Regions from separate parts of the Streptomyces sp. NPDC002851 genome, predicted to be linked through region 2. Evidence: riboswitches for the same ligand, from Rfam matches in the RefSeq annotation. Region 2 holds a riboswitch; the other holds the start of a gene.
What was found. A riboswitch is a leader RNA that binds a small molecule or an ion and turns the genes downstream of it on or off. The one in region 2 is predicted to bind glycine.
Positions count from the first base shown of each region.

Region 1: another riboswitch for glycine. It lies ahead of gcvT (glycine cleavage system aminomethyltransferase GcvT); the one in region 2 lies ahead of gcvP (aminomethyl-transferring glycine dehydrogenase).

Region 1 is NZ_JBSFUT010000038.1:78,941-82,338, reverse strand. It holds gene gcvH (glycine cleavage system protein GcvH) at 1-161, opposite strand, end outside; gene gcvT (glycine cleavage system aminomethyltransferase GcvT) at 238-1,371, opposite strand; glycine riboswitch at 1,407-1,532, opposite strand; glycine riboswitch at 1,533-1,628, opposite strand; gene ACWD10_RS31120 (AAA family ATPase) at 1,762-2,448, shown strand; gene ACWD10_RS31115 (enhanced serine sensitivity protein SseB) at 2,590-3,398, shown strand, end outside.
Region 2 is NZ_JBSFUT010000050.1:9,377-12,774, reverse strand. It holds gene gcvP (aminomethyl-transferring glycine dehydrogenase) at 1-1,356, opposite strand, end outside; glycine riboswitch at 1,531-1,645, opposite strand; gene ACWD10_RS34515 (PRC-barrel domain-containing protein) at 1,792-2,220, shown strand; gene ACWD10_RS34510 (DNA polymerase IV) at 2,416-3,398, opposite strand, start outside.

The DNA.
Region 1 (3,398 bases), on a different contig from region 2:
CCCGCGGTCACCGTCGCGCCGACCTCCGGCAGGTCGACGAAGACCACATCGCCGAGCGCGTTGGCCGCGTGCTCGGTGATGCCGACCGTCGAGACGCCGTCAGCGGCGGCCGACAGCCACTCGTGCTCCTTGCTGTAACGCAGTTCCTGGGGATTGCTCATGGCCTGAATTCTCCTGTACGCGGGGGAGTGGTGAGGAACCTGAGGACGGTGCGGCCGGGCGTGGCCGGACCGAGTGTCACTTCTGGCGCTTGTAGAACGGCAGCGCCACGACCTCGTACGGCTCGTGGGTACCGCGAATGTCGACGCCGACGCCCTTGACGCCGGGCTCGGCGTGCGCCGCGTCGACGTACGCCATGGCGATCGGCTTGCCGAGCGTCGGGGACGGGGCACCCGAGGTGACCTCGCCGACCGGGGCGCCCTCGGCGACCACGGCGTATCCGGCACGGGGCACCCGGCGGCCCTCGGCGATCAGGCCGACGAGCTTGCGCGGCGGGTTCTGCTCGGCCCGCTCGGCGGCCCGCTCCAGCGCCTCGCGGCCCACGAACTTCCCGTCGTTCGTGGTCTTCTCGAACTTGACGACCCGGCCGAGCCCCGCGTCGAACGGGGTCAGCGAGGTGGACAGCTCATGCCCGTACAGCGGCATGCCCGCCTCGAGGCGCAGCGTGTCCCGGCAGGAGAGCCCGCACGGCACCAGGCCGTACGACTGACCGGCCGCGGTCAGCGCCTGCCACACGGTCTCGGCGTGCTCCGGCTTCAGGAACAGCTCGAAGCCGTCCTCGCCGGTGTAGCCGGTGCGCGCGATCAGCGCCGGGACCCCGGCGACGGTGCCGGGCAGACCCGCGTAGTACTTCAGGCCGTCCAGGTCGGCGTCCGTGACCGCCTTGAGGATGGCGGGGGAGTCCGGGCCCTGTACCGCGAGCAGCGCGTAGGCCTCGCGGTCGTCGCGCACCTCGGCGTCGAAACCGGCGGCGCGCTCGGTCAGGGCGTCCAGGACGACCTGGGCGTTGGAGGCGTTGGCGACCACCATGTACTCGGCGTCCCCCAGCCGGTACACGATCAGGTCGTCGAGGATGCCGCCGTCCTCCTGGCAGATCATGGTGTAGCGGGCCCGGCCCGGCTTCACTCCGCCGATGTTGCCGACGAGGGCGTAGTCAAGGAGGTCCGCGGCCTGCGCGCCGGTGACGGTGATCTCACCCATGTGGGAGAGGTCGAAGAGCCCGGCCTTGGTGCGTACGGCGTTGTGCTCGTCGCGCTCACTGCCGTACCGCAGCGGCATGTCCCAGCCCGCGAAGTCGGTCATGGTCGCGCCGAGCGAACGATGCAGGGCATCGAGCGCGGTCTTGCGCGGGATGTGCGAAGAATCTGTCATGTGTCTGGCTCCCAGGGCATGACGGGTGAGGTCGTTCCTCCCCATCTGTCATAAACCTGAGAGGTTCGTCGCGCTGCGCTCCCCTGGAAGGACGGCGCGACTTGCACCTTGGGTGGGGCCGTACGGCGCAGTGCCGGGACGGGCCCGCTTTTCAGATCTGCCTCGCCCGCGCGGTATCGGGACCTGAGAGATTCAAGGGAGGGACTTGCTCCTTCGGCGCCCCAGTGCGTGACTGGGAGCTCTCCCGCGCGGATTCAAGCGGCCGGTATGCAGTTGGCGCGGACATCATTGCACGTCCCGTCTGTGTGGAAAGAGCTTGTGCCGCATTACCGGCTCTTTACACTCGGCGGTAAGGAGACAGTCACGCTGCGGAGGGGGAGGACGATCACGGTGCACGAGGCCGGCGCGTACGCAGGGGTGCCCACGACAGGCGTCGTGGTGCCGGGACAGCGGGAGGCCGACGCCCGCACTGCGGCAGCGGCCGCCGGAGCGGTCGGGCCGGTGCCCATCGTCCGTGACCTGCGCGGCCGTGCCGGGCGCACGCCCCGCAGGCTGCACTTCGGCGAGGGCGACATGGTCGTGGTCTCGGGGCTGCCGGGCAGCGGCAAGAGCACGCTGATCCAGCGGGCGGTGGCGGCCCCCCGCTTCGACTCCCAGGACGCCCGTGACCGCTGGGCCCGCCGACTGCCCCGGAAGCTGCCGTACGCGACGTACCGCCCCCTCGTCCGGCTCGCGCACTACGCGCACCTGCGGCGGGCGCTGCGCTCCGGCGCCAGCGTCGTCGTGCACGACTGCGGTACGCAGCGCTGGGTGCGCCGCTGGCTCGCCCGCGAGGCCCGGCGCCGCGGCCGCGTGCTGCACCTCCTGCTGCTCGACGTCGCGCCGCAGGTCGCGCTCGCGGGGCAGCGGGAGCGCGGGCGGCGGGTCTCCCGGTACGCCTTCGCCCGGCACCGCAGGGCGGTCGGACGGCTCGTCCGGGACGCGGAGCGCGGCCGTATCCCCGGGGGCTGCGGCTCGGCGGTGCTCCTGGACCGGGAGGCGGCGGGGGCCCTGGTGGGCGTCGACTTCGGGGAATGACGTCCGCCCGTCCGCCCGTCCGCCCGTCCGTCCGCCCGCCCCGTGAAGCGTGGCGGCTTGCGGAGTTAAGGTCGTGGGCGTCGCGGGTCAGCACCGCGAGCGGAAGCGCACAGAGGTACACAGGGGACGACGAGGACATTGATGGACATTCCGGTACAGGGGACTCCGGGCGGGCCCGACGGGCCGCACCCCGGATGGCCGGCCAACGAGCTGGAGGAGGTCCTCGCCGCCTCCGCCGCGGGCTCACCGGAAGCCGCGGCGCACGCTGCCCAGTCGGCGGGCCCGCGCATCGTGGAGGCCCTGGGGCGAGGCAAGGTCTGGGTGCCGCTGCCGAACGGCGGCGGCCCGGACAGCCCGAACCTGGACCTGCCCACCGTCACCATCGACGACCGGGCGTACGTCCCCGTCTTCAGCTCCGAGCAGCGCCTGCGGCAGATCGTCGGCGATCACATGAGCTTCACCGCGGCGCCCGCCGTGGAGTTCGCCCGCGGCCTGCCGCCGCTGCTCGGCATCGCAGTGAACCCGGACGCGGGCCCCGGCGCGGTCGGCACGCTGCTGCCGCCGCCCGCCGTCGCCGAGCTCTGCCGCTACGGGCGCACCCCGCTCGACGGCCCGGCCAGCGGCGGCCGCGTCCGGCTCTTCGAACCGGACTGGCAGGACGACCCGGTGGACTTCCTGGCCGTCACGAGCGAGGAGTTCGAGGCCACCGGCGTGGTGCTCAGCGCCCGCCGCTGCCTGGCCAGCATCGAGGGCGACAAGCCGGTGATGTTCGTCGGCGTCGAGCTCTCCCAATGGGAGGGCGCCGCCCGCAACCTCCCCATGGACGCCCTGGGCCGCGCGCTCGGCCGCGCCCCGGTGCCCTGGCCGGTCAACCTGGTCCTGCTTGACGTGGCCCAGGACCCGGTGGGCGCCTGGATGACCGAGAAGGTACGCCCCTTCTACCGCCGGGA
Region 2 (3,398 bases):
GTCGGCCTCGACGCCGAAGGCGGCCCACACGGCGGCCAGTTGGGCCCGCGTGGTGGTCTCGTCACAGGCCAGCGAGACCTGGTCGGCGTCGACCAGGCGCAGGTTGACGCCGCCCTCGCGCGCGGCCGCGACGACCTCGGCGGCCCGCCCCGGCACCCGCACGGTGACCGTGTCGAAGAACTGCCCGGTCACGACCTCGACGCCGCCCGCGCGCAGCCCCTCGGCGAGGATCGCGGCGTAACGGTGGGTGCGCAGGGCGATGTCCTTGAGGCCCTGCGGCCCGTGGTACACCGCGTACATCCCGGCCATGACGGCGAGGAGCACCTGTGCGGTGCAGATGTTGCTGGTCGCCTTCTCGCGCCGGATGTGCTGCTCGCGGGTCTGCAGGGCGAGGCGGTACGCCTTGTCGCCGTCCGCGTCCACGGAGACGCCGACGAGGCGGCCGGGCAGGTTGCGCGCGAACTTGTCGCGCACCGCCATGTAGCCGGCGTGCGGCCCGCCGAAGCCCATCGGCACGCCGAAGCGCTGCGACGTACCGACCGCGATGTCGGCGCCGAGCTCGCCGGGCGAGGTGAGCAGCGTGAGCGCGAGCAGATCGGCGGCGACGGTGACGATCGCGCCGAGCTCGTGCGCCTGCTCGATCACCGGCTTGAGGTCCCGCACGGCACCGGAGGCGCCCGGGTACTGGAGCAGCACGCCGAACACCCCGCGCTCGGCGACCTCGGCCGGGATGCCCTGCGACAGGTCGGCGACGACCACCTCGACGCCGGTCGGCTCGGCCCGCGTCTCGATCACCGCTATGGTCTGCGGCAAGGCATCGGCATCGATCAGGAAGACACCGTCCTTGACCTTGCCCACGCGCCGGGACAGCGCCATCGCCTCGGCGGCCGCGGTGCCCTCGTCGAGCAGCGAGGAGCCGGAGGTCGGCAGGCCGGTCAGGTCGGCCACGGTCGTCTGGAAGTTGAGCAACGCCTCGAGGCGGCCCTGCGAGATCTCCGGCTGGTACGGCGTGTACGCGGTGTACCAGGCCGGGTTCTCCATCACGTTGCGCAGGATCACCGGCGGCGTGAAGGTGCCGTAGTAGCCCAGGCCGATCATGGACGTGAGGACCTGGTTGCGGTCCGCGAACGTGCGCAGTTCGGCGAGGACTTCGGCCTCGCTGCGCCCGTCGGGCAGGTCGAGCGCCTCGGCGCTCTTGATCACATCCGGCACGGCGGCGGCGGTCAGTTCGTCGAGCGATCCGTATCCGACCTGGGCGAGCATCTTGGCCCGGGCCTCGCCATCGGGCCCTATGTGACGCTGCTCGAAGGGGATGCCTCGCTCCAGCTGGGAGAGCGGAATGCGGTTGGCGGTCATTGCGGAAGGCCTCCTGGTCTATGCGACCTACGAGGGGCACCACGGCGCGGGCACCCGGACGGCCTCCCCCTCTGTCATCTCAACCTGAGAGCTTCACCGGTCACGTACCGCGACCGGCTTTCACCGTCGGTGAGAGCGGATGCCGTCGACGCCCGCCCTGCTTTCCAGAGTGACCTCATCCACGCGGTACGGGGGCCTGAGAGATTCCGGGGAGGATTTGCTCCTTCGGCGCCTCCAGTAGTCGGGCCTATGCGGCCTGTCAACCGGAGAGCTCTCCCGCATGGGGTCAGCAGCCGCTGGCCAGCCTACCAGCGCCCTCCCGGGGTATCCCTGGACACTGGACCGACGCCCACCTCTCTCGCGCTCGACTGGCCACGTGCCGCAATGTGCTCTTTCGTAGTGATGACGAAGGAGTTGCGACGTCTTGGAGGGACCGTGCAGACCGACATTGATCCACGGAGTCTGATCGGCCGCAAGGCATTCGACTGCAACGGCGCCAAGCTGGGAACGGTGGACGAGGTCTATCTCGACGATGCCACCGGCGTCCCGGAGTGGGCGGCGATACGCACCGGCCTGTTCAGCCGGGATGCGTTCATACCCCTCGAACCCAGCGAGCTGGTCAAGGGCACGCTTCAGGTCCCGTACGACCGCGCCCTGATCAAGGACGCCCCGGACTTCGGCGTCGGCCGCCACCTGTCGCCGGAACAAGAGCTTCAGCTCTACCACCACTACGGCATCGACGTCTCGGCGCCACCGCCGCCCAACCACAACTTCGGCCACGTAGCCGGCACGGAGACCCGTGACGAGGGGCCGGGCCCCTCGAACTCCCGCGGAAGCCCGGACTCCGGCCCAAAGCCGCCGTGAGGCCTGTGCCCCGTACGGGCCTGCTTTACGGATCACGTACGGGCCTGCCATACGGATCGTGTACGAGCCTGGCTTTACGGATCGGGTACGGATCTGGCTTTACGGATCACGCATCCGCGCCGTCGGCCCGGTGCCCTCGCCTGGGGGCTGCGCCCCCAGGCCCCCTGCCCTGTCGCCTCTGAGCAGGGCTCGTCCTCAAACGCCGGACGGGCTGGCAGTCACCCCTGAGGCCCCCTCCGAACCATCCGCCTCCTCCCCCGCGACAACGCCCCGAGCCGTCACCAACGGCAACGGCTCACCGACCCGCAACAGCGGATCATCGCTCCGGAACGTCCGCACCCGCCCCGGCGACGACCCGGGTGTCTCGAAGCGCACCGTCACCCGGCCAAGGCCGCTGCCCTGCACCCACCCCGGCCCGTACTCGGCATGCAGCACGTCCTGCCCGGCGTGCCAGCGCCGCTCCCCGGACACCTCGGCAGCACCGGCGTCCTCCGCCCCGTCTCCCGCAGGTGCGGCCGCACCGCCACCGTTACCGCCCCCACCCACCGCGGAATCGCCCTCCGCGCCCCCGGCCTCCCCCGGAACCTCAGCCTGAGCCGCCTCAGCCGCCGCCTCCGCAGCCTGGGCCTGTGCGAACAGGTCCTCCTGCGTGAAGTCGGCGAGACCGGACACCCCCACCCCGAGCAGCCGCACCCCGCCCGTGGTGTCCACGCCCTCGAGCAGCCGCGCCGCGGCCTCCCGCACCACCCCCGGGTCGTCGGTCGGCCCGCGCAGCGTCTCGGAGCGGGTCAGCGTCGAGAAGTCGTAGCGCCGGACCTTCAGGACCACGGTCCGCCCGGAGTGCCCGGATGCCCGCAGCCGCTGCACACAGCGGTCCGCAAGCCGGGCGACCTCCAGGCGCACCCGCACCCGGTCGTGGATGTCCACGTCGTACGTGTCCTCCACGGACACCGATTTCGTGTCCCGCTCGGCCACCACGTCCCGCTCGTCCCGCGCCAGGGCCATCGCGTACAGCTGCGTGCCGTGTGCCTTCCCGAGCAGCCGTACGAGCTCGTCCTCGCCCGCCTCGGCGATCTCCCCGACCGTGGTGATCCCGGCCCGCCGCAGATGGTCCCCGGTCACCGGCCCGACCCCGGGCAACGTACGCACGGACATCGGCGCCAGAAGCTCCCGTTCCG